Regions from separate parts of the Pedococcus sp. P3_C7 genome, predicted to be linked through region 4. Evidence: predicted binding sites of a transcription regulator. Region 4 holds the regulator's gene; each other region holds the start of a gene.

Region 1 (7,538 bases), on a different contig from region 4:
AGGCCGGGGCCTGCCGCTCGACGAGGGACTTCAGGTTTGCCAGCTCCTTGCGAGCCTCAGTAGGGCTGAGGATCGCCAGCTCAATGACCTTGCCGACAGGACCGAGGCGGCGGCGCCACTGTGTGGAAACGTGGAGCTGCAGGTCGGTGCCACCCGATCGCTCGCTGAGGCGTGAGGTCACCTCGAGCTGCAGGCCGAAGTAGGCGTCAGTCCTCGTGACCAGTTCGTGGGGTGCGTCGGCGCGCAGCACCGTCGTGCGCGCGGACAGCGGGCCACGCCTCGAGACGTACGTGGAGCCGGGCTCGCCATGGCCACCCTGCAGCTCCCCGATGGACGGCTTTCCAGTCTGCCACTGCGGAATGCGGGTGGGGTCGACATAGGTGTGCCACACCTGCTCAGGTGTTGACTTGATCCAGACGGAGTGCTCCAGCTCGCCCACGCGATCCACCTCCGCGCCGACGACGACGCCGACACCCACAAGCGTACGCATCCGGCGCCCGCGCAGCCTAGGACCGCGTCCCCCCATCTGGCGGGCCTCGCGCGGGTCAGGCGGAACGGCGCAGGGCGGCGACGGCAGGCAGGTCGTCGAGCGCCGAGAAGACCGCCGTGTCGCAGACCGTGCAGCAGAAGCCGCCCGGCAGGTCGTCGATCACGGGCACGAGGATCCGCTCGCCCTGGCACTCGTCACACCAGGCCTGGACCGCGTGCAACAGCAGCACATCCGAGGTGTTGTCCATGCGTCGAGAGTGACAGGAGCCACCGACAGGCGGGTGGACCCACGCCGTTCAGTCGCGCCGGCCGTCCACCAGAGCGGGCTCGGCCAAGTCGGTGTTGTCCACGACGAGGTCGGCTCGCGACCACGGAGACCGCTCGGCGAAGTAGAGCCGCTGCCCCTCGACATAGCGCCGCAGATCGGGATGCGCGGGGTCGGGCGTCGATCCGTCGCGCACGGCCATCCTCGCGGCCGAGACCTCGAACGGCACGTCGACGAACACGGTGAACTCGAAGCAGCCCGCGAGCTCGGCCCGGTGCAGGAAGAGCCCGTCGACCACGACCACCGCACCCTCGGGGGCCTCGACGAAGTCCGGGCGGACCACTTCGTCGGTGCGCACGTCGTGGCCCACGGACCGGAACCACCGCGAGCCTCCCGGTCCCAACGGGTCCAGGGCCTCGTCGACCAGGCGCGGATAGTCGTACGAGTCCAGCCAGAAGCCCTCCGGCGACTGCCGGCCACGGGCGTGGCGCTCCGCCCGCACACGGTGCCAGCCGTCCAGGGAGAACTCCACGACGGGACGCCCCAGGTCCCTCAGGGCCGCCGCCAGCTCGGCCGCGAAGGTGGTCTTTCCCGCCCCGTCGACGCCGTCGACACCGACCCGCACACAGCTCGACCCGACGGGGGAAGGGACGCGAGCGGCCACCTCGGACACGAGCGCCTCGCGCACGCTGGTCGTTGCCCGGGACAGCGACGCTGCGCCGAACCCCGAACCCATCAGCCGGGGACCATCCAGCCCAGGAGGGTCACGAGGCCGATGACGGCGCACACCACGAACAACCCTGCCAGTGCCACCGCGATGATCGTCGCAGCATCCGGGCCACCCTCTCCGGCGCTCGAGCCGGGCGACGCGCCCGCACCAGGGGGCTGCGGCGAGCTGGTCGCGGTGGTTGGCGTCTTGGCCTGCTCAGCCCGTCGCCGCAGCGCGTCGACCCGCTTGTTGCCCTCCCGCTCCCGTACCGACCGCGGCAGGCTGCTCCACATCTGGCCGAAGTGGTCGCCGTGCCGTTCCCGCCACGCCTCGACCGCCTCGTCCACGTCCTTGCCGCGTCGGGCCGTGCCGAACCAGGCGGCCCCCGCCGCCGGCAGGTCACGCATCGCGTAGTTGACCTCGCCCAGCAGCTCCAGCGCCTCGGCATCGAACTCCCCCGCCAGGTGTCCGACGAGGCGCTCGCGCGCCTTCCACTCCCGCCCGGCGTCGAGGTCGGCCCGAGCACGCTGGACCGCGTTGCTCGGCTGGCTCGAAGGCTGCGTCTGGGGTTCCTCGGTCACACCACGTGAGTATGCCGTGCCCTCCCCCGCGCGCCCGCGTCATCGGGGGCACGCGGCATACGTCATCCGTTTGGTGGGGAATCCCACAGAGGGGTTGCAATTGTTACCCACCGGTAGAATCATGGAAGTTACCGCCCGGTACGGGCCGGTCGACCACAAGTCACCACTCGGAGGGTTCCCCGACATGGGCCACTACAAGAGCAACCTGCGCGACCTGGAGTTCAACCTCTTCGAGGTCTTCGGCCGCGGCGACGTCCTGGGCACCGGCCCCTATGCCGATGTCGATGCAGACACCGCCAAGGAGATGCTGAAGGAGGTCGCGCGGCTGGCCGAGAACGAGCTGGCCGAGTCGTTCGCCGACGCCGACCGCAACCCTCCGGTCTACGACCCCAAGACCTACTCGGTGACCATGCCCGAGTCGTTCAAGAAGAGCTACCAGGCCTACGTCGACTCCGGCTTCTGGAACATCGACGTCCCGCGCGAGCTCGACGGCACCGTCGCCCCGCCGAGCCTGAAGTGGGCCATGAACGAGATGGTCCTCGGCGCCAACCCGGCGATCGCGATGTTCGCCGCCTCCTACTCGTTCGCCAACCTGCTCTACATCCTCGGCAACGACGAGCAGAAGAAGCTCGCCCACTGGATCGTCGACAAGGGCTGGCACTGCACGATGGTGCTGACCGAGCCCGACGCCGGTTCCGACGTCGGCGCCGGCCGCACCAAGGCCAGCGAGAACGCCGACGGCACCTGGAACGTCACCGGCGTCAAGCGGTTCATCACCTCCGGTGAGTCCGACATGACCGACAACGTCATCCACTTCGTGCTGGCCCGCCCCGAGGGCGCAGGCGAGGGCACCAAGGGACTGTCGCTGTTCATCGTCCCGAAGTTCCACATCGACCTCGAGACCGGTGAGCTCGGCGAGCGCAACGGCGCCAACGTCACCAACCTCGAGCACAAGATGGGCCTCAAGGTCTCGACGACCTGCGAGATCACCTTCGGCGACAAGGAGCCGGCCGTCGGCACCCTGCTCGGCGACACCCACGACGGCATCGCGCAGATGTTCCGCGTCATCGAGCACGCGCGAATGCTGGTGGGCACCAAGGCGATCTCGACGTTGTCGACCGCCTACCTCAACGCTCGTGACTACGCCAAGGAGCGCGTCCAGGGCGCCGACCTCACCCAGATGAACGACAAGGCCGCGCCCCGCGTGACCATCACGCACCACCCCGACGTGCGTCGCTCGCTGATGACGCAGAAGGCGTATGCCGAGGGGCTGCGCGCGCTCGTGATGTACACCGCGACCCAGCAGGACATCGTGCACCAGGCGTTCCTCGAGAGTGGCTCCGAGGAGCTCGCCGAGGGCTCCGCCGCCGAGATCGCCAACCGGGTCAACGACCTCCTGCTCCCGATCGTCAAGGGCGTCGGCTCCGAGCGCGCATGGGTCCTCCTCGGGACCGAGTCGCTGCAGACCCTCGGCGGATCCGGCTTCCTGCAGGAGTACCCGATCGAGCAGTACATCCGCGACGCGAAGATCGACACGCTCTACGAAGGCACCACGGCGATCCAGGGCCTCGACTTCTTCTTCCGCAAGATCATCAAGGACAAGGCCCAGGCCCTGTCGCACGTGGCCCTGCAGATCCAGGAGTTCGCCAAGGACATCGGCGCCAGTGGCGGACGGCTCGACGCCGAGCGCGAGCTACTCGGGACGGGCCTCGAGGACGTCCAGGGCATCATCGGCTACATGGTCGGCGAGCTGATGAAGTCCGACCCGCGCCAGGAGGGTGGCGAGCTGACCAACCTCTACAAGGTCGGCCAGAACACCTCACGCCTGTTGCTGTCCGCCGGCGACCTCGTCATCGGCTGGCTCCTGCTTCGCCAGGCAGCGGTTGCGGCCAAGGCCCTTGAAGCAGAAGGGGTTTCGGCCAAGGACCGCGACTTCTACGAGGGCAAGATCGATCAGTCCGGTGCCGCTTCGTCGTCGGTCAGGTGATGCCTCTGGGGTTGGTCAGGCGCGCGGGTCCACGTCGACCTCGTCGACACGGGTGCCGGTGGCCGGGTCGGTGTGGCTCACGCGGCGCGACGAGTAGCCGGCGCCCGTGGTGGTGCGGCGGGTGACGATCAGCGACAGCAGGATGGCCAGCACGCCTGCAGCCATGCAGATCCAGCCGATCATGCCGAGGTTGACCACGTCGGTGGACGCGTTGAGCGCGAAGGTCAGGATCGCGCCGACGACGATCAGGAAGATGCCGACTCCGATGTACATGCTCACTCCTGGGGATTGCGGGCACTGGTCACCCGTTCCCTCAACTCTAATGGCCAAAAGCTCCTGACCTGCGGTGACGCGGCGCATTCTTCTCATACCGCCACGTCGCGACAGGGGCCGGAGAGCGGCACCGACCCGCCACCCCTTCCGGCAGCCCGTCGCGAGACCTGACCACCTTTCTGGCCAGTCCCTGTGTGGACTGTGCTTGTGTTCGAACAGATGTTCGACTATGGTTGCCTACATGTCCGCAGCCGCCAGCCTTCTCACCGCCCCACTCGGGACGGTCGAAGTGCTGCGCGAGATCGACGAGCTGCTGGATCGGGTCCACACCGGCGACGTGAGCGGCGGCACTGCCGCGGCGGCGGCCCTGGGCGACATCGACCGGGTGATCACACGGCTGCAGGCCGTTCGGCTCTCACTCGTCGCCGAGGCTGACCGTTCTGAGGTCGCCGCCGACTCCGGACTCAGCGACACGTCCGCATGGTTGGCGGCCAGCACGCGGCGCGAGGGCGGTCAGGCGGCCCGTGACGTGCGGCTCGCGATGGCCCTCGACAACGGCCTTGACGCCACCCGTGAGGCACTGGCCGCCGGCGACGTCTCCACCGAGCACGCCCAGGTGATCGCGACGGCCACCGCCCAGCTGCCCCACGGCGTGAGCACGCAGGAGCGGACGGCCATCGAGGCAGATCTCGTGCGCCGAGCGAAGCTGGTCGACCCGGGCACCCTGCGCAAGGAGGGCAGGCGGATCCTGTCGGTCGCGCAGCGTTCGCAGGCCGAGGTCGACGCCCACGAGGACCAGGTGCTGCGCAGCGAGGAAGACGCGGCGTTGGCCAAGGCGCGGCTGACGTGGCACCACAACGGCGACGGCACCACGACGGGCCACTTCAAGCTGCCGACTCTTGCGGCTTCGATCCTGGCCAAGACCGTTCAACAGATCGCATCGCCCCGTCGGTTCGCCCAGCAGGCTGCCAAGGCGGCCAAGGCTGCAGGTGCCGCCACGCCTGCCGATGTCACAGCGGCCACCTGGGAGGCCTTCCAGGCGGACGGTGACTGGGCACACCGCTACGGCACGGCATTCGTCGAGCTGCTCGAGCACCTCCCCACCGACACGCTCAGCGGCAAGGTCGCAGCCACGGTGGTCGTCACGATCGACCACGACCAGCTCAAGGCTGCTGTCGGAGCCGCCCACCTTGACACCGGCCACGACATCTCCGCCGGGGAGGCCCGCCGACTGGCCTGTAATGCCGGCATCCTTCCGGCGGTTCTGGGTGGACGATCGGTTCCGCTGGACCTCGGGCGCCAAGAGCGATTCTTCACCGAGGCGCAGCGGGTCGCCCTCGCCACGACCTACGACACCTGTGCGGCGACAGGGTGCGATCGGCCCTATGCCTGGTCAGAGCTCCATCACGAGGATCCGTGGGCAAGCGGTGGTCGGACCGATCTGGCGCTGGCAGTCCCGGTGTGCGGATACCACCATCGCCGGATCCACGACCCGCGCTACTCACACCGGATCGACACGGACGGCCAGGGGAAGAAGTCCGTCATCTTCGCTCTCCGGACGTGAGGCGAGGACAGTTGGGCGGGGCGGCGCGGCGGCGCGGGCTGTGGCAGGCCCTGCGGGAGTTCGGCGGCGCGGCGGCGCGGGCTGTGGCATGCCCGGCGGGAGTTTGGCGGGGCCGCGACTCAGCCGGCGAAGCCGCCTGAGTTGCCGCCGCCTGCGCCGGGAATCTTGAAGGATTCGGGCGGGCGTCCCGCGTCCCCTCGGTCGTCTTGTCCGTCGAACGTCGCCCCACGCCGCTGGAGTACCCAGGCAAGGACGCCGATCGCGACCAGCACTGCAAGCAGCCACCACATGTCGCCCACCCCTTCGCAGCGGCCCGCGCGGGAGCGAACCGATGACCCGAGGGTAGGCGCTGCGGCAGGATCTTGGGGGCCAACCGGGAACGCTACGCGCGCGCCCGCCCACTCGTAGGTCAGACGCCTCGCAGGTCGAGGGTCAGTTCGGTGGTGGCGCCGTCGACCAGCACAACGGGGATACCCCAGTCCTGTTGGTAGAGGTGGCAGGCGGCGTGTTCGGGCACCTCGCCGGTCTCGGGGTCGCCGTCGCACGACGCGGCCTGCACCGAGATGTGCAGCACTCCGTCGCCGGCCGCCGGGTCGAGGGTCAGCGTGCGCGTCAGGCCTTCGGCGCTGCCGGCACCTTCGCGCAGCAGGCCCTCGGGGGTCGCCGACACCATCAACCGAGTCGGGTCGCCCCAGCGGAAGTCGAGCTTCTGCCCCGTGGGCGGGGAGAAGCTGACCGTCAGGGTCAGGGGACCTGGCGCGACCTCGGTGCGGGGTCGCTGGGTGCGCTGGGCGAGGCCGTCGACGTGCTGGGCCTTGTCGGGCAACGGGATCCGCACGAGCTGGTGGGCCGCCGACTCGACCACCACCAGGCGCGCTCGAGGCGCGACACTCGAACGGTTCGGGGACTGGGTGTCGCCGACCTCGGTCAGCTCGACGACGGCATCGGAGGGCTCGCGCAGGCCAGTGGCCAGGGTGCTGACTTCGCGGGTGACCGGATCGAACCGGCGGATCGCGCCGTTGTAGGTGTCGCTGATGGCCACCGAGCCATCCGGCAGGACGGTCACGCCGAGGGGGTGCTGGAGCAGCGCGTCGCCAGCCGTGCCGTCCCGGTGGCCGAAGTCGAACAGGCCCTGACCCACGTGGGTGGTGACGACGAAGCCTTCGTCGGTGACGTCGAGCGATCGCAGCGCGGAGGTCTCGGAGTCCGCGACCCACAGGCGCGACCCCTCCTCCGACACCGCGAGCCCCGACGGCTGGGCGAACCACGCCTCGTCCGCCGCTCCGTCGCGAATGCCCTCCGCGGAGGTGCCCCCGAGCACCGCGACCGTGTTGTCGGCCGGGTCGGTGGCCAGGTGCAGGGCCCACAGCTGATGGGTCCCGGCCATCGCGATGACGACCCTACCGATGAACCAGGCCAGGTCCCAGGGCGTCGAGAGGTCCTGCTTGAGGGCCGGGCCGATGCCAGACCGTTCGCGCAGCTGGCGGCCCGTCCCGGCGAGCACCGTCCAGGTTCCATCGGCGAGCCGCAGCCCGAGGATCCGGTGCTTGACGGAGTCCGCGACGACCACGTCGTAGCCGACTCGCTCAGCCGTGTCCGCCGGGAGGACCAGCACCCCCTGCGGCTCGTTCAGCGGACCGGACTCGTTCGTGCCGGCGAAGCGTCGGCGT
Region 2 (7,538 bases), on a different contig from region 4:
GGAAGCGCGAGGTCCACGTGGGCACCGCCAGCGGGCCGGTCCGCCTCGGTCAGGTGCGACCGCACGGCAAGAAGCAGATGGCCGCGGCCGACTGGGCGCGAGGGGTCCGCATCGACGCAGGAGAACGGTTCAGCCATGAGTGACCAAGCACCACGCGGGCCTCGTCGGGACGACGATGGTGGTCGCCGCAACGCGAAGGGTCGTCAACGCCCCGAGCGGACGCACGGCGACAGCCAGCGATCGGCGCAGCGGCCCAGCGAGCGCAACCGCAGCAGCGACCCCCAACGCCTCGCGGCCTACACCGTCCTGCGAGCCGTCGCCGAGGGCGCCTACGCCAACCTCGAGCTCCCGAAGGTGTTGCGCGACAGGGGGATCAACGGCCGGGACGCCGCGTTCACGACCGAGCTCGTCTATGGCGCGGTGCGGATGCACGGGCTCTACGACCCCATCATCAGCGTTGCGGCAGGACGACCCGTGGCCAAGATCGACCCCAATGTCCTGGACACCCTCCGGCTCGGCGCCCACCAACTGCTGGGCATGCGGGTGCCGACCCATGCGGCGGTCGACGAGACGGTGGCGCTGGCGCGCAAGGTCAACGGCGCCGGAGCGGCAGGTTTCGTCAACGCAGTCATGCGCAGGATCAGCGAACGTGACCTCGAGGCCTGGCTCGCGGAGGTGGTGCCGGCCGACGACCTGACGGCCCGGTTGGCCGTCGAGCAGTCGCATCCGGAGTGGATCGTCAAGGCGCTGCGTGCCGCCCTGCTCGGTCATGGCGCCGCGACCGCCGACACCGTGGACGCGGAGCTGACCGCCTTGGTGACGGCGGACAACGCTGCCGCGAAGGTGTCTCTCGTGGCCCGCCCGGGACTGGCCACCGTGGCCGAGCTCGTGGGCGCCGGCGCCTCTGCCTCGCGGCTCTCACCCTGCGGTGCGGTCCTCGACGGAGGTGACCCGGGCGGCATACCCGCGGTGCGCGAGGGGCGTGCAGCGGTCCAGGACGAAGGATCGCAGCTGGTCGCGCTGGCACTGGCGGCGGTGCCCGTCGAGACCGAGGGGACCGAGCAGTGGCTCGACCTGTGCGCCGGCCCCGGGGGCAAGGCGGGGCTGCTCGCGGGTCTGGCCATCGAGGCGGGCGCCGACCTCACCGCCAACGAGGTCAGCGAGCACCGTACCGAGCTGGTCCGCCAGACGCTGCGTCCCGCGATCGCGCGCGCGACGGAGGCGGGCCGCACCGTCACGGTGCGGACGGGAGATGGTCGGACGATCGGCGAGGACGAGCCGGACCACTACGACCGAGTGCTGGTCGACGCTCCGTGCACCGGTCTGGGTGCCCTGCGTCGACGCCCCGAGGCCCGGTGGCGGCGCACCACGGCCGACCTCGCCGACCTCGGCAAGCTCCAGCGCGAGCTGCTCGCCTCTGCCATCGACGCGACGGCGCCCGGGGGAGTCATCGCGTACGCCACGTGCAGCCCCCACCTGGCCGAGACGTCGTTCGTCGTGGGAGACGTGACCAAGCGCCGGTCGGATGTCGAGCTGCTCGACACCCGTGACTTCGTCCGCGACAGCGACGGCGCCGTCGTGGACATCCCGGGCACGGGTGCCACGGTGCAGCTGTGGCCACACCTGCACGGCACGGACGGCATGTTCCTGGCGCTGTTGCGCAAGAAGGGGTGAGCCGGGTGACCGGTCCCGCGGACCGCGGTGGCAGAGCCAGGGTCGCCCCGGTGCCGGTGACGCTGCGCCCGATGCTCGTCGAGGACGCGCCGGGTGTGGGGGCCATGCACCACCAGGCATGGGTCGACACCTATGCCGCCGTTCTGCCGGAGGACTACTTCTCCACGTGGACCGTCGACGCGGCCGTCGAACGCTGGCGCGGCCTCTTGGCTGCCCGGACACCGACCGGCACCAGACGCTTCGTGGCGGTCGAGCAACACGCCAACGGCGAGGAGATCTGCGGGCTGGTCGCAGCTGGGCCCTCCCGGGACCCGGCCGGGCGACCCGACCACGTCCGTCCGGCGGAGCTGTGGGCGCTCTATGTCGAGGCTTCGCGACACGGCACCGGTCTGGGCCAGCGGCTCCTCGACGCGGTGCTCGAGCGGCAGGATCCCGCGGAGCTCTGGGTCTTCCGCGACAACCCGCGAGCGCGCGCCTTCTACGTCCGGAACGGCTTCGCGCCCGACGGTGCGACGTTCGTCGACGACCGGTTCCCCGACCTCCCCGAGATCAGGATGGTCCGCTGACCCCGCCGGAATAGCGCTCGGTGGCAGCCGGTTGGCCCACAGGTGAGCACACCTGCGCTGTCCGTCCTCGACCTCGTCCCCGTCCGCAGCGACCAGACCACGGGGGACGCGCTGGCCGCGACCCGGTCGCTGGCGCGGGTTGCGGACCGCCACGGCTACCGCCGCTACTGGCTGGCCGAGCACCACAACATGCCCGCGGTGGCGGCGACGAACCCGCCGGTCCTCATCGCGATGGTGGCCGCCGCCACGGAGCGGATTCGCGTCGGCTCCGGCGGGGTCATGCTGCCCAACCATGCACCACTGGTCGTGGCCGAGCAGTTCGCCCTGCTGGAAGCAGCGCACCCGGGGCGCATCGACCTCGGGATCGGACGTGCCCCCGGCACCGACCCGGTGACCAGCTACGCCTTGCGACACGGCGCAGGCGGGGTCGACCAGGACGCGGTCCAGCGGTTCCCTCAGTACGTCGACGACGTCATGGCCCTGATGTCTCCCGAGGGTGTCGGCATCAGGGTCGGCGGCGACGTCCACCCCTTGCACGCCACTCCCCGGGCCGCCTCGGCACCCGACGTCTGGCTGCTCGGGTCTTCCGACTACTCGGCGCGCCTGGCGGCGGAGCGCGGCCTGCCGTACGTCTTCGCCCACCACTTCTCGGGGCGCGGCACGGCAGCAGCCCTCGACCTCTACCGCGGGGGCTTCAGGCCATCCGCCGCGCATCCGGTGCCACGCACCTTCCTCACGGTCAACGTCGTGGTGGCGCCCAGCCAGGTCGAGGCCGAGCGACTCACGCTGCCGAACCTGGCGTCGATGGTGGCGCTGCGGACCGGCGGTCGACTTGCCCCGCAACTGCTCGTCGAACAGGCGGAGGAGGCCGGGATCGCGGACGGGCACCGCGATCTCGCCACCGAGATGCGTGGGCGTTGGGTCGTCGGCACTCCCGACGTCGTCGCCGAGCAGCTCACCGCCCTCGCTGCCGAGTACGACGTCGACGAGGTGATGGTCCACCCTGTCGCCGGAGCCGTGAGCGGCACCCCCACGGCCCTCGCACCGGCTCGTGAGGCGACGTTGGCGCTGCTGGCAGACGCGTTCGGTCAGTAGGTCGCATACGCGTCCCCCGCCTCCGCCGCCCCCGACGACGCCCGCCCCGTCGCCGCGTTGGCGGGCGGATACAGTGTCGGCCGTGCAGATCTCGCCGAGCATCCTCTCCGCCGACTTCGCGAACCTCGAGAGCGAACTGGGCCGCATCGCCAACGCCGACTGGGCGCACGTCGACGTGATGGACGGCCACTTCGTGCCGAACCTCACCCTGGGGCTCCCTGTCGTCGAGGCCCTCGCGAAGGTGAGCCCGATCCCGCTGGACTGCCACCTGATGATCGACGACCCCGACCGCTGGGCCCCCATGTATGCCGAGGCGGGCGGCGCGTCCGTCACGTTCCACATCGAGGCCGCTCGCGACCCGCGCGCCCTGGCGAAGAACCTCCGCGCCCTGGATGTCCGGGCGGGCATGGCCATCAAGCCGGGGACCCCCTTCGCGCCGTACGAGGATCTCCTGCCCGACCTGGACATGGTGCTCGTCATGACCGTGGAGCCCGGTTTCGGGGGACAGTCCTTCATGGCCGACCAGATGCCGAAGGTGGCCCAGGTGCGCGAGGCGGTGCGGCGCCTCGGTGGCGAGGTCTGGGTGCAGGTCGACGGGGGAGTGTCAGCCAAGACCATCGAGCAGTGTGCCGAGGCAGGTGCCAACGTGTTCGTCGCGGGATCGGCCGTCTACGGTGCCGAGGACGCGGCCGCCGCGGTGGACGAGCTGCGCGCCCTGGCGGCGACGCACGCCCACTGAGCAGACCGGCATCCTCGTCGGTCCCGGCCGTGTCCTGGGGCCGTCAGCCGGACTCGTCCCAGCGGCGGATCGCATCGAAGGGGTCGCGCTCGATCACTGCTGGCCCGGCGGCGGATCTCTCGGCTGCGCCTGAGACAACGCGCAGGCGCGGCGTGAAGGTGTCCTCGAGCTCGCGATCGGAGGGAATCTCGATCTCAGCCCAGCGAGCTCGTTCCCCCGACGGTGGTCGGTAGGTCGTGACCCTGTCGTCGCACTCGCGCGAACCCTCGTCCGGTGGGGCGAGCTCGTCAGGCCCTGGCGGTCGCAACTGGTGCCCGTAGCGATTCACGACGACGAGCCCATCGTGGCGAGTCGGGTCTCCGGTGACGGTGAAGTCCCCGCGATCGATGGCGTCGTGGTGGAACGGACAGAGGCTGATCTGGTTGTCGTCGTCTGTGGCGCCACCGTGGGCCCAGTCGTCGAGGTGGTGGATCTCGACGAACCGGGTTGCGGTGCATCCTGGAAACCGGCATCCGCGGTCGCGGTCCTCGATCAGCCTGCGTGAGCGCCGGGGGAGGATGCGCATCGTGCGGCCGACGCTGATCGGTCGCCCCTGCGTCTCCCACACTGGCTGGAGCGCGCCGTCCGTGAGGAACCGCTTGACGAGCCGCGTCGGGATGGCGCCCCCGCCGTTGATCCAGGCGCCGTCCGTGTCCAGGTGGAGGTAGACCCTGTAGTGGCTGGCGCGGCTCGTGGAGGCAACGCCGGCCAAGGACCGCTGCGCGACCTCCGCGAGGCCATCCGCGTAGGTGGGTTGAGGGGCTGCAGGCGGGTCGCCGTCCCGCTGCTGGAGGAACAAGGCGTCCTTGGCCTCCTTGACGGCCTGTTCGACGAGCGCCCCGATCGTCGCGGGCGCGCTGTAGCGGAGCTGGAACCGGCCATCTCGGTCGTAGTGCATGGACAGCTCTGGCTTGGCACACGCACGACGCTCAGACTCGCCTTGCGGGCCGCTCGGATGGTCGAGCGCGACAGGATCCGCAGACACCCCGGGGGACGCGGACTCCACCTCGGTCGCAGGGTCGCGGAACGCGTGTCGGCTCACGGCGCGGCGCAGCTGCGGCACCGTGGCGTGCCGAGCCAGGTGGGTCATCGACGCCTGGTGGCTGGCGGGCACGTGGTGAGCCACGACGGCAGCCGCATCCAGCGACAGCTCACCAGCGCTCACCGCCGCGGCTGCATCCGGCAGCTCCGCGCGGCGTCGGGCCACCGCGACGACGTCGCGGGCGTGCGCGGGGGACAGGCCGGCTCGGACGATCAGGTAGTGCTCGGGGGAGCGGAAACCGCCGTCGCCCCAGTGCCCACCCTCAATCAGCTTCGCGACGATGTCGGCCAGCTCGGCGTGGGCCCGGTTGAGCTGCCCAGCCACCATTGCCGTACGGGTCCAGAGGTCCTGCTGGACCTCCTCCCGCTGCGTGGCGATAGCGCTGACCGACATGGCTCAATCGTACACCTGTTCGAATGGCAACGACAAGACCATCCACAACCAATTCTGTTGTGGCGCAATCCATTTCGCGGCCCTACCCATGTCAGAGGTATGTGGTAGAGGCTCAGGCAGAGCTGGCAAGTGTTCTCCTGGCTGCCCCCTTCGTGAGGACCGTCACGCGGACGGGACGGCGCGCACCCAGCCGTGCTGCGGCATACTGGACACTGACGTGCTCCGGGGTCGGTGTAATTCCGAACCGGCGGTGACAGTCCGCGACCCGACCGCAGCCAGCGGCCGGTTGACTGGGTGGAACTCCCAGACCGACGGTGAAAGTCCGGATGGTAGGCAGCACGCGACAGCGGGACCAGTGGGTTCGCAGTGCGGCAGTTGCCGACCCTGCGTTCCGACCCTCGCCAGCAGGCCCGCCTGCACACCCCCGGAGCTCAACCGACACGGTTTCGAGCAAGGGCAGGACAGTGGCAGAGCACACCTCGACAGACACGGCGATGATGCGTCGTGCCCTGGGGCTGGCTGCCCATGGCCCCCGGGCCAACCCCAACCCACGCGTCGGGTGCGTTCTCGCGGACGCCGCCGGCGACGTCGTGGCCGCCGGCTGGCACCGCGGCGCGGGGACGCCCCACGCCGAGGCCGACGCCCTGAGCGCCGCAGGGGAGCGCGCGGCGGGGTGCACGGCCTACGTCACCCTGGAGCCGTGCAACCACAGCGGGCGGACCCAACCCTGCGCGGCGGCCCTGCATGCCGCGGGCGTGGCTCGGGTGGTCTATGCCCAGACCGACCCCAACCCGGCCGCCGCGGGTGGGGCCAAGTGGCTGCGCAGGAGGGGTGTCAAGGTCGAAGGCGGCCTGCTGGCCGACGAGGCACAGGCCCTGAACGCGACGTGGACCCATCTGGTCACCACCGGGCGCCCGTGGGTGACCTGGAAGCTCGCGACCACGCTCGACGGTCGCAGTGCGGCGGCTGACGGGACCAGCCAGTGGATCACCGGCGAGGCCGCCCGGGCCGACGTCCACGAGCAGCGCTCCCGCAGTGGGGCGATCCTCGTGGGGACCGGCACGGCGCTGCTCGACAACCCACAGCTCACCGCGCGACGTCTCGACGGCTCGCTCTACCCCGAGCAGCCGATCCGGGTGGTCATGGGCGAGCGTGACCTCCCGCCGGACGCCCGAGTGCTCGACGACGCGGCTCCCACGTGGCAGCTGCGGACGCGCGACCCCAAGGACGTCCTGTCGGCGCTCGCCGAGGCCGAGGTGCACCACCTCTGGCTCGAGGGGGGTCCCACCGTCGCGGCTGCGTTCATGGCGGCCGACCTGGTCGACGAGCTCGTGGCCTACGTCGCGCCCGTCCTGTTGGGGCGCGGCCGCCCGTCGGTCAGCGACCTGGGGATCACGTCGATCGACCATGCGCTGCGCCTGCAGCCGACCGACATCACCCTGATCGGCGACGACGTGCGGATCACGGCATCACTGAAGGGGGCTCGCTGATGTTCACGGGAATCGTCGAGGAGCTCGGCCGGGTCGTTGCCCTCGACGCGGGTGCCGACTCGGCCCGACTGACGGTGGCCGGACCACTCGTCACGTCCGACGCCGAGCACGGCGACTCCATCGCCGTCAACGGCGTCTGCCTGACCGTCGTCGAGCACGACTCCGAGCAGTTCACCGTCGACGTCATGGCCGAGACCCTCGACCGCAGCAGCCTCGGTACCCTCAGGGCCGGCGACCCCGTCAACCTCGAGCGCGCCATGGCAGCCTCGAGCAGGTTCGGCGGCCACATCGTCCAGGGCCACGTGGACGGAACGACCCGGATCCTCGCGCGAACGCCGGGGGAGCGGTGGGAGGTCGTGCAGTTCGGCCTGCCGAACGCCCTGGCCCGCTACGTCGTCGAAAAGGGGTCGATCACCGTCGACGGCGTCAGTCTCACGGTCTCCTCCGTCGACGACGCGACGTTCAGCGTCTCGCTGATCCCCACCACCCTCACCCTCACC
Region 3 (7,538 bases), on a different contig from region 4:
GGCGGCTCGTCGCGACCTGCCGATCACCCCCGGACTGATGCCGGTGACGAACTTCAAGCAGGTGGCGAGGATGTCCGAGCTGATGGGCACCCCGTTGCCGCCGGCCGTCGTGGGCCGGCTCGAGGCGGTCTCGCACGACCCCGCCGCGACCCGTGAGGTGGGCGTGCAGATCGCCACCGAGCTCGCCGACCGGATGCTCCGTGAAGGCGCACCGGGGCTGCACTTCATCACGATGAACCGCTCGACGGCGACCCTCGAGGTCTACCGCAACCTCGACCTCACCACGCGCAGCGCCGCAGGCCTGGCCTGAGCGCTGTCCCCGTGGTCGGTTCGGTCAGTCCCGGGTGGTGAACGCCCTGGCCAGGGCGGCGGCTGCAGACAGCGCGACCACGGTCAGCCCGTAGACGGTTGCCGTCGTCTCGAGGCCGAACCGCGGGACCGCGAACCCGGCGGCGACCGCCGGCAGCCCGAAGGCGAGGTAGCTGACGACGAACACGCTGGAGAAGAGCTCGCCGCGCTGGGCCGGCCCGACGGTCGGGGTGATCGAGCGCATGATCCCGAGGAAGGACGTGCCGAAGCCCGACCCCGCGACCACCGCGGCCAGGAGGAAGGCGACGAGCGACCCCGCGTGCAGCGCGACCAGCGTCAGCACCGTGCCGACGGCGAGCATGGTCGTGCCGTAGAGCGTGATCCGGCGGGGTGTGCGCTGTCGGCCGAGGTAGGAGCTGAGGGCGCCGACCCCGGTGAGCACCGTGACGACCGCACCCTGTTCGACGTGGCTGCGACCCCCGAGCAGCTGGCCGACGATGGGCGCGCCCAGCGAGAGGTAGAGGCCACCGGTGGCCCAGCCGGCGAACAGGGCCGGTGCGCTGCGCCGGAACGCAGGTCGGGCAGCAGCAGGTATGCCGACCCGTGGACGCAGCGAGCGCAGCCACCCCTGGTGACGTGGCGAGGTCTCGGGAAGAGCGAGGACGCCCACCGCCAGTGCGAGGTAGGCCGCGGTGAGCGTCGCGAAGACGAGCGGGAGGGCGTGCGGGCTGGAGTCCAGCACGGCACCGGCCGCGAGCGCGCCTGCGGCGAGACCCAACAGCGGGGTGACGCTGTTGAGCGTCGCGGCGAGTCCTGGGCGGGTGCCTGGCTCGAGGTCCACGACGGCTGCCGACATGGTCGACATCAGCAGGCCTGCGGCGACACCTTGCACTGCGCGCGAGACCAGCAGGGTGCCGACGCCGTCGGCGTGCCAGAAGCCGACCATGCTCACCGCGAGGACCAGGAAGCCGACGGCCAGCACCGGTCGGCGTCCGATGTGGTCGGACAGGGAGCCGGTCACGAGCAGGGTGACCAGGAGCGTGACGGCATACACCCCGAAGATGGTGGTCATCGTCCCCGCCGAGAAGCCGATCTGGGTCTGGAGCACCGGGTAGAAGGGTGATGGTGCGCTCGCGCCGACCATCAGCGCCACGACCGACGCGAGGGCGAGCACGAAGGCGGGGCGACGGGGGAGCCGGCGTCCGCGTCCCTCACCGTCGGCGGTGGAGCTCTTGGTGGTCGAGCTGGTGGTGGTCGAGCTGGTCGTTCCGGTCGGGATGCTGCTGGTCGCACTCATGACGGGCCTCTCGGACGAAAACAACGGTTCGAAACTTATCGAACTGTCAATCTGCCCTGGACATTCCCGATCTTGCCAGATTGGTTCGAGTATTATCGAACCATGCTTGCAAACCAAGAGCTGCCACACCCGGCCATGGCGGACGTGGCGCTCACCGACGTGCTCTTCGCGCTGAGCGACCCGGCCCGGCTGCAGATCGTCCGGGACCTCGCCGCGGGCCCGCTCGAGATGGCCCAGTGCGGTGCGACGAACCCGGCACTGCCCAAGTCGACAAAGTCCCACCTGATGAAGGTGCTCCGCGAGGCGGGCGTCATCCGCAACGAGCCTCGTGGCCGTGAACGGCTGGTGTCGCTGCGCCGCGAGGAGCTCGACGTGGCCTTCCCGGGGCTGCTCGCCAGCGTGCTGGGCGACTCGCGCGGCTGACCCGGCCGGGCGGCATACCTCGGGGTCAGCCGCTCGAGTCGCTCGAGGCTCCTGTCAGCGGACGCAGCTCGGTGACGAGCGGCACGACGTCGGCGATCGAGTCGACGACGCGGGTCGGCTGGTAGGGAAAGCGTTGCACCTGCTCGCGCCTGGTCGACCCGGTCAGCACGAGGATGGTCCGCAGCCCCGCTTCCAGTCCGCTGATGACGTCGGTGTCCATCCGGTCGCCGATCATCACGGTCGACTCGGAGTGGGCGTCGATCCGGTTGAGCGCGCTGCGCATCATCAGGGGGTTGGGCTTGCCGACGAAGTAGGGCCGGTGGCTGGTGGCCGCGCTGATCAGGGCTGCGACGGAGCCGGTGGCCGGCAGCATGCCGTGCGGGCTGGGCCCGCTGACGTCGGGGTTGGTGGCGATGAAGCGGGCTCCGGCCTCGATGAGCCGGATCGCCTTGGTGATCGACTCGAACGAGTAGGTGCGGGTCTCGCCGAGCACGACGTAGTCGGGGTCGCGCTCGGTCATCGTGTAGCCCACCTCGTGGAGCGCCGTCGTCAGGCCTGCCTCGCCGACGACGAACGCGCTCCCGCCCGGCCGCTGGTCGGCGAGGAACTGCGCTGTGGCGAGGGCGGAGGTCCAGATCGACTCCTCCGGCACGTCGAGACCGCTGGCGAGCAGCCGGGCCCGCAGGTCGCGCGGGGTGAAGATCGAGTTGTTGGTCAGGACGAGGAACCGCCGCCCTGACTCCTGCAGTGTGGCAATGAAGTCGGCGGCTCCGGGGATCGCGCTCTCCTCGTGGACGAGGACGCCGTCCATGTCGGTGAGCCAGCACTCGACGGGCTTCGGTGTGGTCATGGGCCCATTGTGTCCGAGTTGCGTGCGGGGTCTGGGGGAGTGCCGGGTGGCGGACGTCGCGGAGGATGGAGTGCCTGAAGGAGGTGGCGCCCTGCCATTGGCCACGAGCGCAGTAGCGGCGCCTCAGGCGACCTCGATCGCGTGGCCTCCGGTGACGCGGAGCAACTCTTCGTAGGTCGTGCGGAAGACGGTGTGGCTGTGGCCGGCAGCCGCCCAGACGTGGCGGTAGCGGCTGAGTGAGACGTCGACGAGAGTGCGGACCTGGCTGCGGTGGCCGACTGGCGCCACGCCCCCGATGGTGAAACCGGTCGCCTCGAGGACGAAGTCGGCGTCTGCCCGGTCGAGGTGGTCGACGTCGTCGACGAGGTCGGCGACCTTGACCAGGTCAACCCTGTGTGCGCCCGAGGTGAGGATGAGCATCGGGCTGATCGTGCCGTCCGGTGCGTGGGCCCGGAAGACGAGCGAGTTGGCGATCTCGGCGGGGGTGATGCCCAGCGCGGCGGCCGCGGCGGCCGCGGTGCGCACGGCGTCCGGGAGGGTGACCACCTCGGGGACGACGTGGTGGATCGCAAGGTTCTCCAGGACCCTGCGGACGGCAGGGTGCCCGGTCAGGTCGGGGGCCGACGTCGGCACGTCGGACGCTGTCATGGCCGAAGACTAGGGCCGTGCGGTCACGCCTGTCACCAGTCGTCTGGAGGGGGTTGACGGACTGTCCGTGGCGGGGTGTACCGTTCTTCTTATCGAACACCTGTTCGAACTCGTGGTTCACGACGACGACCGATCCACCGGTCACGGCCCCACACCGTGGTGGGCGGTCATCCCGCGGACCACTGCGGCTCTGGCCCTGTGAGCAGGCGCCTCGACCCCGCCTCTCACAGGGCCCAGAGCGCATCACCCGGTGACGCGGCAGCGCTGTGTCTGGTGGCGCTGCGCCATGCCCGCAACCCGAAAACCAGATCCCCGAAGGAGCGCCCTGTGGTCCGCCGCTACGAAGAGCCCATCGAGGTCCGCGAGGGCGCTCGCGAGGACCTGACCCCTGGTCTGGGAGAGGTGGCGGGGCGCGGTCCGAACGCCTTCGTCTGGCGTGGCCGGCTCTATGTCGTCCGGGCCGTGCTCGACCGCTGGCAGGAGCGGCGGCCGTGGTGGCGCGACGCCCGCGAGCGCGAGGGCAGCGACGTGCTCACCGATGCGCGGGAACGACAGGTCTGGCGGGTCGAGGCGAGCGCCGGCCGACTCGCCGGGATCGGGGTCTACGACCTGTGCGCCGACCCCGCCAGTCACGCAGGCAGCCAGTGGCGGCTGCTGAGGGTGGCGGACTGATGGGCGCCCGAAGTGCACACGGGACTGCCCAGGGGGCGGCCAGCGGAGCTGCTGCCACGCTCGACCTGCTGGACCGGGCACGGCACTCGCTGCTCGAGGCCTGCCAGAGCGAGGAGGTCGCCCGACGCTATGACCAGGCCCAGCTCGGTGCCCTGCGCGCGGCTGCCGCCGTGGTCGCCACCCGCATCACGTCCACCCACCAGTCCGCGGGCCAGTCCGGTCCTCGCAGCCTGTGGGAGCTGCTGCCCACGGTCGCGCCCGAGCTCTCCGAGTGGGCCGGGTTCTTCGACGTCGTGGGAGCTCGCCGCCACCACGACCACAGTGCGCGCGAGGCCGACGACCTGCTGCGCCAGTCCGAGCTCTTCCTCGACCTCGTCTGCCGGACCCTGGGTCTGCCAGTGCCCAGGTCGCCGTACGACCACCTGCTGGTGCCCACCGCAGTGACCAGCACTCCGGGGGCCGGCCCGTGAGCACCGAGTTCGCCCACCTGCACGTCGCGTCGGGGTTCTCGATGCGCTACGGCACCGCGACGCCCCAGGCGCTGGTCGAACGCGCTGCCCAGCACCGTCAGCCGATCCTCGCGCTCACCGACCGTGATGGTCTCTACGGTGCGGTCCGCTTCGTCCAGGCCGCCACCGCGGCCGGCATCGCACCCGTTCTGGGAGTCGACCTCGCGGTGGGCCCAGATGCGATGGGTTCAGATGCGGTCGGTCCGGGTCCGGTGGGTCTGGATGCGGTCGGTCCAGCGGTGAGGGGGCGGACCCCTGTCCGGGGTGGCGCCGAGCGCGATGCCCGCCATCCACGGGTCACCGTGCTCGCGCGGGGACGAGCGGCTGGGGTGCCCGCAGGGGTGGGGTGGGCGGCACTGTGCCGGCTAGTCACCCAGACCCACCTGCGCGGTGAGCGGGGAGTGCCCGTGAGCTCCGCCGCCGTGGTCGCAGCAGCGTGCGGCGGCGCAGGTGAAGGGGAGCCCAGTCCGCTCGTGGTGCTGCTCGGCCCCGACTCCGACGTGGGACGGGCGCTGCTGGCCAAGCGCACCGACCGGGCCCGTGAGCTGCTGGATTCCTGGCGGCGCCGACTGCCACCTGACGCCGTCGTCATCGAGGTGGTCTGCCACGGGGGACCCGAGGGCACCCCGGCATCGCGCAGTCATGCCCGACGGCTGCTGGGGCTCGCCGACGAGCAGGGCGTCACCGCGGTGCTCACCGCGGCGGTGCGCCACGTCGATCCCGGGGAGTCGGCCGTCGTCGACGTGCTCGACGCCGCGCGGCGGCTGGTCGCCCTCGACACCCGGCACCTCGACCGGGTCACCGACGCCGCCCACCTGGCCACGACCGACACGATGCACGCCATCGCCCGTGAGATCACCGGTGGCGACCTCGGCCGGGCTGACGACCTGGTCGGGCGGACCCTGGCTCTGGGGCTCGGCTGCGCCCAGAGCGCCCGCCATGACCTCGGCATCGGGTCGGTCCACCTGCCCGAACCCGACCGGGTGGGGGTCGATCCCGGCATGAGTGCCCAGGTGGTGCTCGAGCAACGGTGCCGCGCGGCGGTGGCCGGGCGCTACCCCGGGGCCGGCGAGCGCGACCTGATGGCGGTGGAGAGCCGGCTCACCGACGAGCTCAAGGTCATCGCGGAGCTGGGCTACCCGACCTACTTCCTCACCGTCGCCGAGGTCGTCGACCTGATCCACGACATGGGGGTCAGAGTCGCGGCTCGCGGCTCGGGAGCCGGGTCGCTGGTCAACTACCTGCTCGGGATCAGCGGGGTCGACCCGATCCGCTACGGCCTGCTGATGGAGCGGTTCTGCTCGCCGCTGCGGGCCGAGCTGCCCGACATCGACATCGACGTGGAGTCGGCCCGCCGCACCGAGGTCTACGAGCGGGTCCTCGACCGGTTCGGCGGTGAGCGGGTCACCTGCGTGTCGATGATGGACACCTACAAGGTGCGGCACGCCATCCGGGACGTCGGGGCGGCGCTCGGGCTGCCGCCGGTGGAGATCGACGAGATCGCCAAGGCGTTCCCGCACATCCGGGCCCGGGACGCCCGCAACGCCATCGCCGAGCTGCCCGAGCTGCGTTCGCGAGGCCTGGACAGTCCTCGGCTGCGAGCCCTGTTCGACCTCGTCGAGCGGCTCGACGGGTTGCCCCGCCACATCGCGCTGCACCCGTGCGGCGTGATCCTGTCCGACGGCAGCCTGCTCGACCGGACGCCGGTGGAGGCGAGCTGGCTGGGTTTCCCGATGAGCCAGTTCGACAAGGACGACGTCGAGACGCTCGGGCTGCTCAAGCTCGACGTCCTCGGCATCCGGATGCAGTCGGCGATGGCCCACGCCGTGCAGGAGGTCCAGCGGGTCGACGGAGTGCAGGTCGACCTCGACGACCAGGCCCAGGTGCCGCTCGACGACGAGGCGACATTCCGCCTGATCCGCACCAGCCACACCCTCGGCTGCTTCCAGATCGAGAGCCCCGGACAGCGTGAGCTGATCGGCAAGTTCGGTCCGGAGCGGTTCGAGGACCTTGTCATCGACATCTCGCTGTTCCGGCCAGGCCCGGTGAAGTCCGACATGATCACGCCGTTCCTCGAGGCCCGGCACGGCTGGAAGGAGGTCAGCTACCTGCACCCCACGCTCATCGAGGCACTGCAGGAGACCGAGGGAGTCGTCGTCTTCCACGAGCAGGTGCTGATGATCGTCGCCGAGACGACCGGGGTGTCGCTCGCCCAGGCCGACGAGGTGCGCCGTGCCCTCGGCACCCCCAAGGGACAGCTCGAGATCGAGGCCTGGTGGCGACCGGCCGCCTCGGCCCGCGGCTATGCCCCCGCCGATGTCGACCGGATCTGGGAGGTGCTCAAGGCGTTCGCGTCGTTCGGGTTCTGCAAGGCCCACGCCGCGGCCTTCGCCCTGCCGACCTATCACTCCGCGTGGCTCAAGACCCACCACGCCGCAGCGTTCCTCGCCGGCGTGCTCACCCACGACCCGGGCATGTATCCCAAGCGGCTGATCCTCGACGACGCCCGGAGCCTGGGCATCGCGGTGCTCGGCCTCGACGTCAACGTCTCGACCGGCAGCTACCGCATCGAACGCCTGGACTGCGACGACCCGTCCGGGTTCGTCCCGCCGCACCCCGACCTGCCCGATGCCAGCGACTACGGCATCCGGCTGTCGCTGGCCGACGTCCGCGGCATCAACGACGCAGAGGTGGCCCGCATCGTCGCCGGGCAGCCCTACGCCGGGCTGGCCGACTTCTGGCACCGCGCCCACGTCTCGCGTCCGATCGCCGAACGCCTCGTCCTCGCGGGGGGTTTCGACAGTCTCTACGGCATGCGGGTGGCCTCCGC
Region 4 (7,538 bases):
CGGCATCTCGACCGACTCGGGCATCCCCGACTACCGGGGCCCGGACGGCACGCGCCGCGTGACCCCCATGCAGTACGCCGAGTTCCTGGGGTCCTCCGAGGCGAGGCAGCGCTACTGGGCGCGCAGCTATGTGGGGTGGCAGCGGTTCAACCGGGCCGAGCCCAACTCGGGCCACGAGGCCGTGGCGAGGCTCCAGGGCCGCGGGCTGGTCGGCCCGGTCATCACCCAGAACGTCGACGGCCTGCACCAGCGCGCCGGCGCCACCGACGTCGAGGAGCTGCACGGGTCGCTGGCGCGGGTCGTCTGCCTGACCTGTGGCGACCGCACCTCCCGCTGGGACCTCGACGACCGGATGCGCGAGGCCAATCCCACCTACACGGTGACCAGCGACGAGATCCGTCCGGACGGTGACATCGTCCTCAACGACCTCGACGTGGCCGCCTTCCGGACACCCCTGTGCCTGGTCTGCGGTCACGACACGCTCAAGCCAGACGTCGTGTTCTTCGGCGAGTCCGTGCCGAAACCGTTGGTGGAGAAGTGTTTTCGCCTCACGGAGCAGGCCAGCGCGCTGGTCGTCCTGGGCTCCAGCCTGAAGGTCATGAGCGGCTACCGGTTCGTCCGCCGCGCGGCAGCGCTCGACATCCCGGTCGCGATCATCACCCGCGGACCAACCCGAGGCGACGGCGAGGCCACCGTGCAGCTCGACGCGCCCCTCGCCCCGACCCTCGAGGAGCTGCTCAGCCGGCTGGCAGCCTGACGAACCTCACGCCGGTCGCCGGGCTATCAGCACCACGTCGATCGCGTCGCCCTGCTCGGTGGGCCGCAGGTACTCCTCGCAGCGCTCGACCTGCAGGTCCCCGGCCGCCGCCCGCAGCTGCTCGGGTGTGTGCAGGAGCGCCGGGTCGGACGGGCCACCGACCCCTTCGGTGAGGTTGCGCAGGCCGTGGCCGACGACCACCAGCGCACCGCCGGGCGTCAGCCACGTCCGGGTGCGGGAGACGACGTCCGAGGGGAGGTGGAGGTATGACACGAGGACGAGGTCGAAGAGGAATAGGGGCGCCGGGTGCCAGGACCTGGCGTCCGCCACCACCCAGTCGATCCGGAGCCCGCGACTGGAGGCCTCCTTCTCGCCCTTGGCCAGCCCCACCGCCGAGAAGTCGACCGCCGTGACCCGCCAGCCCTTCGAGGCCAGCCACACGGCGTGTCGGCCCTCGCCGGCGCCGAGGTCGAGGGCGCGACCGGGCGGCCAGGCGCCCACGATCCTTTCCACCTCGGCGTTGGGCGTCGCGCTCCAGACGTGCTCGTGGGCGGCATACCGCTCGTCCCACAAGGCCTGTCGGTCCGTCGGCCCACCGCGGTCGGGGTCCGGCAGCTTCGCCGCCGCAGCCGAGTCGTGCGTCCCGTGGCTGTGGTCGTGGCGGTCGCCTTGCTCGTCGCTCATCCCCCTAGCATCGCCGATATGACCAGCATTGCCCCGGACAGCGGCCGCGCAATCGTCGTCCGTGACGCGACGCAGGCGGACCTCCCCGCGATGGCCGCCATCTACGACGAGCAGGTCCGCACCTCGCTGGCGACCTTCGACACCGAACCCCGCGGCGCGGCATACCTCGGTGAGAAGCTCGCCGCCACCAGTGCCGGCAACGTCGGCAACGTCGTCCTGGTCGCCTGCGCGGACGAACAGCTGCTCGGGTACGCGTTCTCCGGCACCTTCCGCCCGCGACCGGCCTACGACGGCACCAAGGAGGTGTCGGTCTACCTCGCGGAAGGCGCGCGCGGTCTCGGCCTCGGACGGACCCTGTATGCCGCGCTGCTGGCGCGGCTGGACGCTGCACCTGAGGTGCACACCCAGGTGGCCGTGATCGCCCTGCCGAACGACGCCAGCGTGGCGCTGCACGTCGCGTGCGGCTTCGAGCGGGTGGGAGTGCTTCGCGAGGTCGGACACAAGTTCGGTCGTTACGTCGACACGGCCTGGTACCAACGGATGACTCCGCACGAGTAGGACTGGCGTGTCGCTGCGTCTCTTGGCACCCTCGAAGGAGCATCGTTCGCACGCTGTGGAGGTTGGGAGATGGGCGCCACCGGAGCCGGGCCGTTCGAGAACGACGACGCACTCGACCTGCTCGACGAGCTCGAGGAGTCCGAGCACGACGTACGACGCAAGCGGGTCGAGGCGGCCCTCGACCAAGTGGTCCGCGCGCGGGGGTACATCGAGGCGCCGACCATGTCGCAGGCGGTGGCCGCAGCGGTGCTCGTGGCTGCCTGCGACGACTTCGAATCCGTGGTGGGAGAACGCAATGTGCCCTGGTGGGTCGACGAGGAACCCATCGAGGTGGACGAACAGCTGGAGGAGCTCGCCACCCGGGCACTGCACCGGGCAATGCAGTCAGACGACAACGAGCTGTGGGAGCTGTGGGCCGAGGGTGACGGCGGCGAACGCTTCGCCACCAAGATCACGCACTACCTCGACGCGCTGGGTGACTGAGCGGGGGAATGGGCGGGGGACTGGGCGGGGAGCTGACCCTGTGCCCGACAGATCCCGAGAGCCGCGTCGATCTGGTCCAGGTTCAGCTGCGAGCAGGCGTGGCTCGCGGCGTCGATCAGGTCCGCGAGCAGTTCGATCTCGGACCCCAGCACCTGGTCGGTGAGATCGGGGTCGGGTTGGGCCTCCATGTGTAGAGAACGCTCGTGCGAGTCGCCTGTTACGGGGCACGTGACGCACACGCGCCCGCGGGGTCCGCTTCAGTCCGTTCGGGCGAATGAGCCATCAGCCGAACGGATGATGGGTCGACTCGTGCCGGCCCCACCATGCGCCTGCACGCACGTGTGCCGCGGCGCGCACGAGGCGCTCCGCGGGATGGGGTCGAAGGCGGCGTTGTGCGGCATCAGCCACGCCTTGCCGTCCTTGCGCTTGAAGGTCTTGACGGTGGCCTCGTTGTCGAGCATCGCCGCGACGATGTCTCCGTTGTCGGCCGTGGGCTGCTGGCGGACGACGACCCAGTCGCCGTCGCAGATCGCGGCGTCGATCATCGAGTCGCCGACGACCTGGAGGAGGAACAGCTGGCCCTCGCCGACGATCTGCCGGGGGAGCGGGAAGACGTCCTCGACGGTTTCCTCGGCCAGGATGGGCACACCGGCGGCGATACGCCCGAGCACGGGCACGTAGGTCGCAGCCGGGCGCTGGTCGCCGGACCCGGTCTCGTCGTAGGTCGCCGTCTCGTCCTCGGCGGAGGCGCCGCCGCGGTAGCCCCGCATGTCGGCGGGGGAGTCGGGGGAGACCACCTCGATGGCGCGCGGCCGGTTGGGGTCGCGGCGCAGGAAGCCCTTGCGCTCGAGGGTGGAGAGCTGGTGGGCGACCGAGCTGGGGGACGTGAGGCCGACCGCCTCGCCGATCTCGCGCAGGCTCGGCGGGTAGCCGCGCCGGTCGACCGAGTTGCGGATCACCTCGAGCACCCGTCGCTGCCGGACGGTGAGCCCGTCACCGCGATCGCGGTCGGGCAGTTCCTTGACGTTGTCGTCGCTCATGCCGCTTCCTCACTTGAGCAGTTTCGGGTGCAGGTGCAGGTCAGGTGCCGTATGCCGGGTGCTTGAGGAGCCGTTGTCAGTGCCCTCTGATGTGCTTGCGGCATGAACACAGCGTATGGCCTTCGAACGCCTGTGCCAAACATGTGTTCGACGCGTGTCTTGATTGATTCGAACATGCGTGCTAGAAATCAGTCAAGCAGTTCTTCGCACATCCGTTCGAGGAACGCAGCAGAGCACGTCACGATGGAGGACCTGATGAGTGCAGCAGTCGCTTGGGACGTCGCCCCCGCACCGGTGCGGGTCCCCGTTCGCCCGGCTCGCCCCCGCCTGGTCTCGGTGCCCACCGGCCCAGAGGTCGCCGTCGCTCCCGCCGCCCCGCTGCGCCTGACCCGTGCAGCCCGGCTCGCGATCACGCTCACCGTCGTGGTGACGGCCGTGGCCCTGGCGATCGCCGTGTTCTCCGGTGGCGCGTCCGCCACCGTGATCGACCACTCCACCACGGTGCAGTCCGGTCAGACCCTGTCGCAGATCGCGGTCGAGCAGCTCCCGCAGCTGTCCATGGCCGAGGCGGTCGCCCAGATCCAGGTCGCCAACGACCTGACCGACAGCAACGTCCACGCCGGTCAGACGCTGCTCATCCCCGCCGTCGGCTGAGACCCGCCAGCTGGCGACTGAGCGCGTCGGTCGAGTGGCCTACGCATTTCGCGCTACGCGATAACCACGATGCGCTGGGGGCGAACCTCGTAGGACCGTGGTCGGCATGCACACCACCACACGGATGGCGGCCGCCCTGGCCGCAGCTGCCGGAGCAGTGACCTTCTCGGTGCTCCCGGCCATCGCCGCGGCGGGAACTCCCACCTCGTTCACCGTCGACACCCAGTTCGTGGACGGGCCCAGCGACATCACGGCCGCGACTGGTCCGCTCTCGTCCTGCACCCAGGTCACCGACCTCGAGAACGCCGCCGACCTGCGGACCCACAACCAGCTCGTCTTCAGCGGGGTCAAGCAGCTGACCTGCGGCACGGCGACGGTGACTGTCGGCTACCAGGCCTTCATCACCCTCCCCGCGTTCCAGAACCCGAACGTGCTCCCAGAAGGCGGCGGCTACCGGACCTTCGGGGACTGGTGGGTCATCGACTCGACCCTGCCGGGCGTGAGCTCGGGCGGGGGCAAGCTGGCGGGCGACAACCGCACGTGCACGCTGGATGCCGGCTCAGTCGGCTGCATCACCGACACCTTCCGGGGCTTCGTCTCCTAGGACGGTGGCGGGGGGGGGGGGCGGGGTGCCCTCGTTCTCGACCAGGGACAGGTCGCGTCCGAGGAAGCCAGCGAGGCGCTGGGCCGCCACCCTGACCTGGGTGCGTCCTCGAGTCGAGACCTCAGGAGCGAGGTGCACCTCGACCTGCACGGCGTCGGGTCGCACGGTCCGTTTCCAGAGCCCGACGTTGGTGCCGTCGAGTACCACGCTCGCCCAGAACGGGTCGGTGTGTTCGGCATAGGGGTGGCCCGGCAGCGCTGAGAAGTTCACCTGCGGATAGGTCAGCACCGCCTCGTCATAGGTCGGGAAGAGGTATGCCGCCGGGGCGCCTCGGCTGACCCGTCGCACCTGCGTGGGGTCGAACCAGTGCGGGATGCCGTCGATCTCCACTTCCTCCAGGTCGTCGCCGAGCTGCGCGAGCGCTGCTTTGGTGTCGCTGACCGTCATGGTGGCCCACCGGGTGAAGTCCTTGACCGAGGCCGGCCCGTGGCCGCTGAAGAACCGTCGGACCAGCTCCACGACGGCCTCGTCCCGGCTGCGTTCGAGTGTCGGCGCGATGACCTCGTCGACCAGGGCGTAGGAGTGGTGGACACCCTTCATCGGCCCGGAGCAGACCAGGCCGCGCATCTCCGCGACGATGAGCAGGTGGCCGAGCTGTTCGCCCGGCTTGATGGGTGAACCGCGCTCGACGAACGCCTCACCGAGCTCGGGCCGAGTGAGAAAGTTCTTGTCCTGCAACAGTTCTGCCAGCAGGTCGAACCCGTCTCCGAGACGCTTGGCCTCGTCGAGGCCGAGCTGGCGGTGCCGCGCTCCCATGCTCGACAGCACGCGCGGCGAGGTGAGGGCGAGGATCCAGCGCAGGTCCTCGGGGGCGACGAAGTGCCACGTCGGCCGCAGGATGTGGGTGCGCAGGAAGGCGCTGGCGTCGAACTCACGCTGCACCGCGGCATACCGGTCCTTGCGGGAGCGCATGGCAAGTGAGAAGAAGGCGTGGTCGCGCTCCTGGCTCTGCACACAGGTGAGCAGTCGCACGACGTCGGCGGCGCGGGGCAGCGGCGCCGAGCTGAGCCGCTGGGTGGCCAGCCGCTGGGCGACGACGCTCGCGTGATCCATGGCGTCATCCTCTCGAATACCGCCGACAGGTGCGCGACCATGGAGGGGTGGAGCAGAGCACGACGGTCGACATCGCCGCCCCGCCGGACAGGGTCTGGGAGGTGCTCACGGACGTCGAGCACTGGTCGGACTGGACCGCCTCGGTGCGCTGGGTTCGCCGCCTCGAGGACGGCCCGTTGCGGACGGGCTCGGCCGCCAAGATCAGCCAGCCCAAGGTCCCGACGGTGGACTGGGTGGTGACCGAGTTCGACCCGGGGCGGATGTTCACGTGGGTGTCGGCCGGCCCCGGGGCGCTCACCACGGCGAGGCACTCGGTGGAGGCGCTCCCCGGCGGTGGCAGCAGGGTCCGGCTCTCGGTGGAGCAGAGCGGGATCGTGGGTTCGCTGGTCGGCCGGCTCTACCACGGGCTCACCGAGCGCTACCTCGCGATGGAGTCGGCGGGGCTCAAGGCGCAGTGCGAGGGCGGGCCCGCCTGAGGGACCGATGAGTTCGTGGACCGTGGCCGGTCGGTACTGCTGACAGGAACACCAGGAGACACGAACACCGGGCCGACGCCGACCGTGGGCGCGGACCACGGAAGGCGGCAGTCATGGGCAAGGTCATCGCGGGGATCACGACGTCGGTCGACGGTTACGTCACCGGGCCGGACGACGGCCCGGACAAGGGGCTCGGTGAGGGTGGCGAGCGGCTGCACTACTGGGTGTTCGGCGGGCCGTGGACCTATGCCGAGGAGCCGACCGGCCAGATGGGGGAGGTCGACAAGGCGTGGATGGACGAGGCCATGGCCAACTTCGGCGCGGTGGTCGGAGGGCGCGCGACCTACGAGGCCGCCGGGCACTGGGGTGACCAGAACCCCTGGGACGTGCCGTTCTTCATCGTCACGCACCGACCGGAGGACCAGCCCGAGGGCGACGCGTTCACGTTCGTCGACGGTCTGGCCGAGGCCGTCGACCAGGCGCGGGCCGTCGCAGGGGACAAGGACGTGCACGTGATGGGCGGCGCCGACGTGATCCGGCAGGCCCTGGCCGCTGGGCTCGTCGACGACCTGTCGATCATCGTGGCCCCGGTCATCCTGGGCGGGGGCAAGCGACTGTTCGACGGCTTCGAGCAGGACATCGAGCTGACCCACAAGGGCGTCCGGCAGAGTGAGTACGCCACCTTCATCGACTACAGCGTGAACAAGGGCTAGATGGGTCGATCGACCCATCCAGGTGAGTGCACGAGTGGGCGGATCGGCCGACGCGGGATGAGGCGGCCCCTTCATAGCGTCGAGGGCATGAGCACCCACCCGACCAGGAGGCAGCCATGACCACCTCGATCTCGCCACACAAGGCAATCCCCACCGCCACCGGAGGCGCCCCCCACGCCGGCACGGCAGACCTGCACTGGTCTGCCCTCGCCGGCATCACGGGCCCGATCCTGTTCACCTCGGTCTTCCTCGTCCAGCAGCTGGCCCGCCACGACACCTACGACTGGGTCAGCGAGCCGGTGAGCAACCTCGAGGCCGGACCGCACGGCTGGGTCCAGCAGGCGAACTTCGTCGTGTTCGGCGTCTTCATGGCGGCGTTCGCTGGGGGGATGCACCGCGGTGTCGCTCGGAGCCGGCTGAGCCGGCTGGGCCCGGCCCTCCTCGGGCTGTGCAGCG

What was found. The regulator LexA, encoded in region 4, represses DNA repair genes until DNA is damaged. The targets are predictions, from matches to a motif close to TCGAACANNTGTTCGA.
Region 1: AC1DS4_RS16695 (HNH endonuclease signature motif containing protein) is a predicted target of LexA. The motif match lies at 4,516-4,531, and genes of this name have one in related genera.
Region 2: AC1DS4_RS01765 (HNH endonuclease signature motif containing protein) is a predicted target of LexA. The motif match lies at 5,556-5,571, and genes of this name have one in related genera.
Region 3: AC1DS4_RS13215 (YbaK/EbsC family protein) is a predicted target of LexA. The motif match lies at 3,620-3,635, and genes of this name have one in related genera.

The regions. Positions count from the first base shown of each region.
Region 1 covers NZ_JBFUHC010000011.1:135,939-143,476, reverse strand. Annotated here, with positions in the region: gene AC1DS4_RS16725 (SRPBCC family protein) at 1-490, opposite strand, end outside; gene AC1DS4_RS16720 (hypothetical protein) at 546-737, opposite strand; gene AC1DS4_RS16715 (nucleoside/nucleotide kinase family protein) at 786-1,490, opposite strand; gene AC1DS4_RS16710 (DUF6584 family protein) at 1,490-2,044, opposite strand; gene AC1DS4_RS16705 (acyl-CoA dehydrogenase) at 2,229-4,031, shown strand; gene AC1DS4_RS16700 (DUF6458 family protein) at 4,047-4,304, opposite strand; gene AC1DS4_RS16695 (HNH endonuclease signature motif containing protein) at 4,546-5,868, shown strand; gene AC1DS4_RS16690 (NHL domain-containing thioredoxin family protein) at 6,278-7,538, opposite strand, start outside.
Region 2 covers NZ_JBFUHC010000001.1:369,530-377,067, forward strand. Annotated here, with positions in the region: gene fmt (methionyl-tRNA formyltransferase) at 1-143, shown strand, start outside; gene AC1DS4_RS01745 (RsmB/NOP family class I SAM-dependent RNA methyltransferase) at 136-1,674, shown strand; gene AC1DS4_RS01750 (N-acetyltransferase family protein) at 1,680-2,240, shown strand; gene AC1DS4_RS01755 (LLM class flavin-dependent oxidoreductase) at 2,283-3,335, shown strand; gene rpe (ribulose-phosphate 3-epimerase) at 3,418-4,074, shown strand; gene AC1DS4_RS01765 (HNH endonuclease signature motif containing protein) at 4,118-5,548, opposite strand; FMN riboswitch at 5,763-5,891, shown strand; gene ribD (bifunctional diaminohydroxyphosphoribosylaminopyrimidine deaminase/5-amino-6-(5-phosphoribosylamino)uracil reductase RibD) at 6,013-7,038, shown strand; gene AC1DS4_RS01775 (riboflavin synthase) at 7,038-7,538, shown strand, end outside.
Region 3 covers NZ_JBFUHC010000009.1:92,664-100,201, forward strand. Annotated here, with positions in the region: gene metF (methylenetetrahydrofolate reductase [NAD(P)H]) at 1-310, shown strand, start outside; gene AC1DS4_RS13200 (MFS transporter) at 335-1,606, opposite strand; gene AC1DS4_RS13205 (ArsR/SmtB family transcription factor) at 1,709-2,029, shown strand; gene AC1DS4_RS13210 (HAD-IIA family hydrolase) at 2,055-2,879, opposite strand; gene AC1DS4_RS13215 (YbaK/EbsC family protein) at 3,003-3,527, opposite strand; gene AC1DS4_RS13220 (DUF6504 family protein) at 3,855-4,199, shown strand; gene AC1DS4_RS13225 (SAV_6107 family HEPN domain-containing protein) at 4,199-4,669, shown strand; gene AC1DS4_RS13230 (DNA polymerase III subunit alpha) at 4,666-7,538, shown strand, end outside.
Region 4 covers NZ_JBFUHC010000013.1:93,863-101,400, forward strand. Annotated here, with positions in the region: gene AC1DS4_RS17925 (NAD-dependent protein deacetylase) at 1-757, shown strand, start outside; gene AC1DS4_RS17930 (class I SAM-dependent methyltransferase) at 764-1,441, opposite strand; gene AC1DS4_RS17935 (N-acetyltransferase family protein) at 1,460-1,999, shown strand; gene AC1DS4_RS17940 (DUF4259 domain-containing protein) at 2,069-2,482, shown strand; gene AC1DS4_RS17945 (hypothetical protein) at 2,458-2,670, opposite strand; gene lexA (transcriptional repressor LexA) at 2,740-3,522, opposite strand; gene AC1DS4_RS17955 (LysM peptidoglycan-binding domain-containing protein) at 3,778-4,176, shown strand; gene AC1DS4_RS17960 (hypothetical protein) at 4,283-4,780, shown strand; gene AC1DS4_RS17965 (winged helix DNA-binding domain-containing protein) at 4,736-5,893, opposite strand; gene AC1DS4_RS17970 (SRPBCC family protein) at 5,941-6,369, shown strand; gene AC1DS4_RS17975 (dihydrofolate reductase family protein) at 6,483-7,082, shown strand; gene AC1DS4_RS17980 (DUF998 domain-containing protein) at 7,199-7,538, shown strand, end outside.